Regions from separate parts of the Salinicoccus roseus genome, predicted to be linked through region 2. Evidence: riboswitches for the same ligand, from Rfam matches in the RefSeq annotation. Region 2 holds a riboswitch; the other holds the start of a gene.
What was found. Region 2 has a riboswitch for lysine ahead of EDC33_RS06020 (Na+/H+ antiporter NhaC family protein). Riboswitches for the same ligand answer to the same signal wherever they lie in the genome.
Positions count from the first base shown of each region.

Region 1: linked by a shared signal. The riboswitch ahead of EDC33_RS01395 (aspartate kinase) and the one ahead of EDC33_RS06020 (Na+/H+ antiporter NhaC family protein) in region 2 are both predicted to bind lysine.

Region 1 covers NZ_RKQJ01000001.1:256,330-260,142, forward strand. The annotation lists gene EDC33_RS01385 (NAD-dependent protein deacylase) at 1-48, opposite strand, end outside; gene EDC33_RS01390 (ABC-F family ATP-binding cassette domain-containing protein) at 133-1,737, shown strand; lysine riboswitch at 1,822-2,001, shown strand; gene EDC33_RS01395 (aspartate kinase) at 2,080-3,282, shown strand; gene EDC33_RS01400 (aspartate-semialdehyde dehydrogenase) at 3,300-3,813, shown strand, end outside.
Region 2 covers NZ_RKQJ01000001.1:1,188,344-1,192,156, forward strand. The annotation lists gene EDC33_RS06020 (Na+/H+ antiporter NhaC family protein) at 1-1,345, opposite strand, end outside; lysine riboswitch at 1,428-1,590, opposite strand; gene EDC33_RS06025 (bifunctional metallophosphatase/5'-nucleotidase) at 1,638-2,954, opposite strand; gene EDC33_RS06030 (sulfite exporter TauE/SafE family protein) at 2,965-3,786, opposite strand.

The DNA.
Region 1 (3,813 bases), 930 kb from region 2:
ACGACTCTCATCCATTATAGTGGAAAATCGGCGCAATTCGTGCTCCATTGGTATCCGCCCTCCTAGAATTATATTTCAATGGTACCATAAATGTGTTATCATCGCTTAAGAATATACTAAAGGAGAATGCCTATGCTACAGGTTATAGATGTTGGTCTGAGGTTTGGCGACCGCAAACTGTTTGAAGATGTAAATATAAAGTTCACTCCGGGCAACTGCTACGGGTTGATCGGTGCGAATGGTGCCGGAAAATCCACATTCCTCAAGATACTTTCAGGAGAAATGGAGGCGCAGACGGGCCATGTGAGCATGGCGAAGGATGAGCGTCTTGCCGTCCTGAAACAAGACCACTTCGGATATGAGGAATACCGTGTCCTGGATGTCGTAATGATGGGCCACGCGAAACTTTGGGAAGTCATGAATGAAAAGAATGAAATATATATGAAGCCGGATTTCTCAGATGAGGATGGCATACGTGCTGCAGAACTCGAAGGCGAATATGGTGAAATGGGCGGCTGGACGGCCGAATCCGATGCCGAAAGCCTGCTGCATGGCCTCGGCATAGATTCAACCCTCGTGGACAAGAACATGTCCGAGCTTGAAAACAACCAGAAAGTCAAAGTCCTGCTTGCACAAAGTCTGTTCGGCAACCCTGACGTACTGCTCCTCGATGAGCCGACCAACGGCCTCGACATACAGGCAATCCAATGGCTTGAAGAATTCCTGATCAATTTCGACAATACTGTCATCGTGGTTTCCCACGACCGCCATTTCCTTAATAATGTGTGTACCCATATTGCCGACCTCGACTTCGGAAAGATACAGCTATATGTAGGCAACTATGATTTCTGGTACCAATCCAGCCAATTGGCCCAGCAGATGGCCCAGGATCAGAACAAGAAGAAGGAAGAGAAAATCAAGGAACTGAAGGACTTCGTTGCACGGTTCAGTGCGAACGCCTCCAAGTCCAAACAGGCGACAAGCCGTAAGAAGACGCTTGAAAAGATCGAACTCGAGGACATCAAGCCATCTTCCAGAAGGTATCCGTTCGTGAAGTTCACACCGGAACGTGAAATCGGCAATGATCTGCTCTATGTCAAAGGGCTCACGCACAGTGTCGATGGAAACAAAGTGCTGGACAACGTCAGCTTCACGCTGGATCCGTATGACAAGGCGGTCCTGATCGGCTCCTCTGAAATTGCACGCACCACCCTCCTCCGTATCCTGGCCGGTGAACTCACTCCGGACGAAGGTGAAGTCAAATGGGGAGTGACGACAAGCCAGAGCTATATGCCGAAGGACAACTCGGAATATTTCGAAGGCGTCAATACGAACCTTGTCGACTGGCTGCGCCAGTACGCGCCACCTGAAGAACAGACGGAAACCTTCCTGAGAGGATTCCTCGGAAGGATGCTGTTCAGCGGCGAAGAAGCCAAGAAGAAGGCAAGCGTATTGTCCGGTGGGGAAAAAGTCCGTGCAATGCTGTCGAAGATGATGCTCTCCAAGGCGAACGTCATCCTGCTCGACGAACCGACCAACCACCTGGATCTCGAAAGCATCACTGCAGTGAATGATGGGCTCAAAGACTTCAAAGGCTCCATCATATTCACTTCCCATGACTTTGAATTCATCAATACGATCACGAACAAGGTCATTGAACTGAAGGACTCCGGCGCAATAGTCAAAGAGTCCACCTATGAGGAGTACCTGAAAGACCAGGGTCTCATAAAATCGTAATTTATAGACAATTCCATATATTTTTGAAAAAGTAGTTTACATGCATTGGTTATGTATGTATAATGGCATTTATAAAATTAAATATCAGTTGGATGAGGCGCATCAATCATCAGTAGCCACTTAATATATAGTCTGCGAACTTTAAGTGTGTGAAAGGGTGCGATGCCGAAATGGCCTGCCGTTGCAGCGGCAAGCCATTGGATTTGAGGGTTAAGAGCTCCAGGTCTGTCATTATTTTTACAATAATGGAGTGCATCACTTGTGTATAGATCAGAACAAGTCCGGCATTCCGCCGGGCTTGTTTTTTTTAGTTTGAGTGAGTGCTTCCCCACAGGAGGACATATGGAAACGAGTGTTTTGAAATTTGGCGGAACATCAGTCGGTAATTTCGACAAGATAAAAGATATTGCGAATGAATTGAAATCAAGGGTTTCACGGGGAGAAAAGCTGATTGTTGTAGTCAGTGCAATGGGCGGTACGACAGATGAACTGCTGTTGAATGCAAACAGCCTCTCCTCCACTCCCAAGGAGGATCATGTGGCACTGCTGCTGACTACAGGAGAACAGCAGACCATCTCCTACCTCTCGATCGTCCTTGAAGATCTTGGGATACGGACAAAGGCGATGACAGGCTACCAGGCAGGCATAAAGACATTTGGCGGGCACATGAAAAGCAGGATTGCGGATATTGACCAGAAGCATCTGGAAGCCGCATTGGATAACCACGATGTCGTCGTAATCGCCGGATTCCAGGGCATCAACGATGAAATGGAGATCACCACACTCGGCCGCGGAGGTTCCGACACGACAGCGGTGGCCATAGCAGCCCGGTGCAACATGCCGTGTGAAATATATACGGATGTGGATGGTGTCTATGCGACCGACCCGCGTGTATATGAAGAGGCAGGAAGGATCTATGAAATCACTTACGATGAAATGATGGAAATGAGTGCCCTCGGGGCAGGCGTTCTTGAAACACGGTGCATAGAGATTGCAAAGAACCATTCGATCCCCCTCTACTTGGGCCGCACACTATCAGATGAGAAAGGAACATGGATCATGGAAGATACACAAGTTCTCGAAAGGAAGGCAGTAACCGGTGTGGCGCTCGACAGTGACATCATTCATGTCACCCTGTACGAACCGGAAAGGGAGTCGACCCTCATCTTCGATCTTTTCGAAAAGTTCGAGGCCCATGACATCAACATCGATATGATCTCCCAGGTGGTGAACAGTGAAGGGTTCCAGTTGTCCTTCACCGTCAAAGGAAATGAATCCTATCGCCTGGATGAGATATTCGAAGCGGTCGAACGCCTCCACCCGGAGATGGTGATGGATGTCAGGACAAACCACTCAAAAGTTTCAATCATCGGTTCCGGGATGCGTGATATGACCGGTGTCGCCTCACGGGCGTTCATGGCATTGCAGCAGGCCGGCATCCCCTTCTATCAGACGACGACTTCGGAAATCAGCATTTCCTATGTCGTGGATGGTGAAAAGGACAGGCAGGCAGTCGAAGTATTGGCGAAAAAATTCAATCTATAAAATCAGGAGGAATCGTTATGGTCAAGGTAGCAATAGTTGGAGCGACGGGTGTCGTCGGAAGTAAAATGATAGAAATGTTCGAACAGTACGAGATAGCAGCAGATGAGCTTGTCCTCTTCTCTTCCCCACGATCTGCAGGCAAGGAGGTCGAGGTGCAGGGACAGATGTATACAGTCCGGGAATTGACTGAGGAAGCGGCAAAGGAAGGCTTCGATTATGTCATCATGAGTGCCGGCGGCGGTACAAGCAAGCACTTCGCCCCACTATTTGAAGAAAGCGGCGCGATTGTGATAGACAACTCAAGCCAATGGCGGATGCATGAGGACATCGACCTGATCGTACCGGAAATCAACAGGCCCGTCCTTGACCGCAGGATCATCGCCAACCCGAACTGCTCCACAATCCAGTCTGTTGTCGCCCTTCAGCCGCTGAAGGAGAAATTTGGCCTCAATAGAGTGCATTACACGACATACCAGGCAGTATCCGGCTCAGGTGTCGGCGGCCTGCGCGACCTTGAAGAAGGGGCGAAGG
Region 2 (3,813 bases):
AGTGGTCACCGAATACTGCGCCTGCAAGTACTGCTGCGATGCTTGGCAGCAGCAGATCAGTCGCCTCGAGTGAAATCATGATTTCACCTGTGATCGGAATGAGGATGCCGAATGAGCCCCAGCTTGTCCCCGTGGCCAGCGCCATCAGACAGGCGACCGCAAACACGACCGCAAGCAGAATGCCTGTCGGCATATTCGAACTCTCGACCATGGAACCGAGCAGTTCGCCGGTGCCGAGCTGGCCGATCAGGTCACCGATCATCCATGCCAGGGTCAGCACGAGTATCGCCGGGAACATGGCCATGAAGCCGGTCTTAACACCAAGCCATATCTCCGTTTTGCCGAAGTCATCGTCGCTGTGTGTGTACCTGAAGAAGTAGAACAGGCTGAGCAACAGGCCGACGATGCCCCCGATGACGAGGGAGTGCGTCACGAGTGTATTTTCGAAGATGCTGAAGATGTCCATGGAACCGCCTGTCACTGCACCTGTTACGAACATCGCTATGATGACCGTAAAGGCGAGCCCCAGGATCGGTACGATCAGCGCCTTGGCAGAACCCTGCTGATGGACGGGGAGTTCCTCGTCCGTTTCGCCGGGTACTTCGCGCGTGTCCCCGACCACCTGTCCATCATTGATGGCGAGGGATTCATGCTTCCGCATCGCTCCGATGTCGAAGCGTGTAAGGATGACGATGAACATCATCGCCACTGCAGTCAGCACGTAGAAATTCATCGGTATCATATAGACGAATGCCTGGAACGGCGTCACCGCCACCATGCCCGCTGCGGCAATCAGCGGGGCCACAAGACCCATGATGCCTGCGCCCCAGCTTGAAATCGGGGCAATGACAGAAATTGGAGATGCCGTCGTATCGATCAGATAAGCAAGCTTTGCACGGGAGACATTGTATTTGTCCGTCAGGGGTTTTGCCACCTGCCCCACGATCAATGCACTGAAGTAGTCATCGATGAAGACGATGATGCCGAGCAGTGCAGTCGCCATGTTGGCACCCTTCCGGGATTTCACCTTCGTCAGCGCCCAGGCGGTGAAGGCCCTTGCCCCACCCGACATGTTGATGAATGCAGTCATGATTCCAAGGAGACTGAGGAAGATGAGGATGAATGCATTCCACGTATTGATGGCACCCCCATCAACGAAAATGATTGCGAAACTGCTCCATATCATCCGCAGTGTCTCCATTATATCCGCACCCGCAATGACGAACGCCGAGGTGAGGATGCCGACACCGAGACTGATACCCACTTTTCGCGTCAGCACCACAAGCAGCAGCGTAAGCAGCGGCGGGATGAGGGAGATGTACTCCCAGTTCAATATACTTTCCATATATATCCTCCTGAAAAACGATTTAGATCATAAAAAAGACGTCACAGCAGCATTACAGAATCAGCCACCGTGACGTCAATCACCAATATGTAGCGCATCATCGTAATGACAGTACCAGGACTCTTCGACCTGATCCCAGGATGTCACCCCGCCGGGTGCACCCTTCGGCAACTGCCCCTTTCCAGAAGTTCAAAGCATGCCTGCTCCCTCCTGTACTCATGGCCGTTGCGACCTCTACTTTCCGTTCTTCAATTGTCATAGAATATTATAGCATAATCTGCATACTTTTCAACTATAATTCCGTGCGGTACATCTTGACGATTTCCCTCAGGAACTCGGGCATCTTATAGACCTTCTTCGAATACCTGAACTGCGGGAATATCCTGCCGAATGTATACATGTCCAGCGTGCCGAGTTTATAGTGCCGGCGGTCATCGATCCGTTCGCCATTGATGTAGTATTCGCGTTCCGACTGGACATAGCCGATATTGTCCGTGACGAAGCAGCCGAATATATCACCGCGGAAGCCGAGCCCCCGGATGATGTCATCCTTGAACTCATGCTTCGACGCCTGATTGAACACTTCCTTCAGCTCACGTCCGGTCAATTCGATCTGGACCGTGTTGATCGCGTGCGGCAGCACCTTATGCAGATCATATTCCGTCAGGGTCCCGCCCTCGAAGGACTTCGCAATAAGCCCCGTATGGAGCAGGCTCGCATCACTGTCCGTGAACAGCCTGAGCATGCGGGCCAATGCCATGATGAACCGGCTGGTGGAATAGAGGGTCCGTTCGATCGGCGGTGCCTCTTCCTTTACGACCGTCGACATCATGTCCCGGCCGATTTCATAATAATGGTCGTCACTGCTCGACAGCAGATCGGTGTCGTAGAGTCGGGCATGCTTGCGGATGAGTGCGCGCCCTTCAAACTCCAGCGTCACCTCCCCCACAAAATCCCCGAACCTCCCGGCAGCGGCAAGCAGCGTATCCCCGATCCACTCACCCTCTTCGAAATAATGATGTGTATGTGAACTCAATATGACATCTATTTCAGGAAACATCATTGCGAGGGATTCATCATCATAGCGTCCGAGATGGCTCATCATGACGATGCAGTCGACCTCTGTATTGATCTCCGTGATGGCTTTCAAAATCCACTCGAAAGCCTCCGACACTTCCCAGCCCAGCGCTTTGTAGAAGGGCGTGAATTCGACCGTTGCGGCGATGAAACCGAATTTGATGCCATTGATCTCCTTGATGACATACGGCTTGAAGTATGGGGAGGTGCTCCCCACCTCACGAAGGTTGGCACAGATGACCTCGAAATCCGCGCCGTCGTACAGTGTCTTCAGGTCCTCCTTCTGGAGGGTGATCCCTTCGTTGTTTCCGATTGTGGCGATATCGCATCCGGCTTCGTTGAGGATCTCCACGTTGCCCTTGCCGAGTGTCGCCTCGGTATAGGGGTGGGAGCGATCTGCGTGATCTCCAAGGTCGACGTACACCATATCCTGCTTGTACTGCCGTTTCTTGTTGTCGAGAAAATCCTTTATCTTCAAATAGTTGTACAGATGACTATGTATGTCATTTGTATGAAAAAGCTTCACTTCCATCCAATCACCTCTAAATGATGGTCTGTAGAATCATGTATACTCCGAGCAGCAGAAGGACTGTGCGCAGCACGACAACGAGCGAATCAGAATTGAAGCGGTGGTTGGCCATTACGCCGATCTTGGCCCCGATGAATGCGGCGGGGACGATGAAGACCGCGTACCAGAAGTCCACATTCCCCTGCAGTATGTGTCCGGCTGCAGCAGCCGAGCCGGAAAAGAAGACCATCATCATGCTGGTGCCGATGGCGATCGTCGCCGGCATACGGAAGACGAGCAGCATCAGCGGCGTCATCAGTGCACCACCACCAATGCCGAAAAGCCCTGTGAAGAAGCCCACCACAAATGTCGAGATGATGGCAATGTAGGCCGGAAATCCATAGTGGTGGACCTCCCCCATGTTGTCCACATGGGGTTCCATATACCGTTCATCCTGAAAGATGGAAATGGGTTTTATCCTATCCCTGACGATGAGCAGGGTACTCAGGAATATGAGGAATATGCCGAAATACAGATTGAAGCTGTCTATGGTGAAGAGACGGCTGGCATACGACCCGATGAAAGCCCCGGGCATGATGCCGAGCAGGAAGAGACGGCCATTCTTCCAGTCCACCTGGTTGCTTCGTCCATAGGAGATCATCGCCGACAATCCGATGACGATCAGGATGATGCTCGAAGTGCCGACTGCACTCTGCGGTGTGATGCGGTCCAGGATCCCCATGTTGATGCCGAAGAATATGAGCAGCGGAACGATGATTACCCCGCCGCCGATACCGACGAGTGCGCCAAGGGCAGAAGCGGCAAGCCCGATCAATATAAGAATGATAAATTCCATAAGCGTGGCTCCTTTGAAAGACCAGGG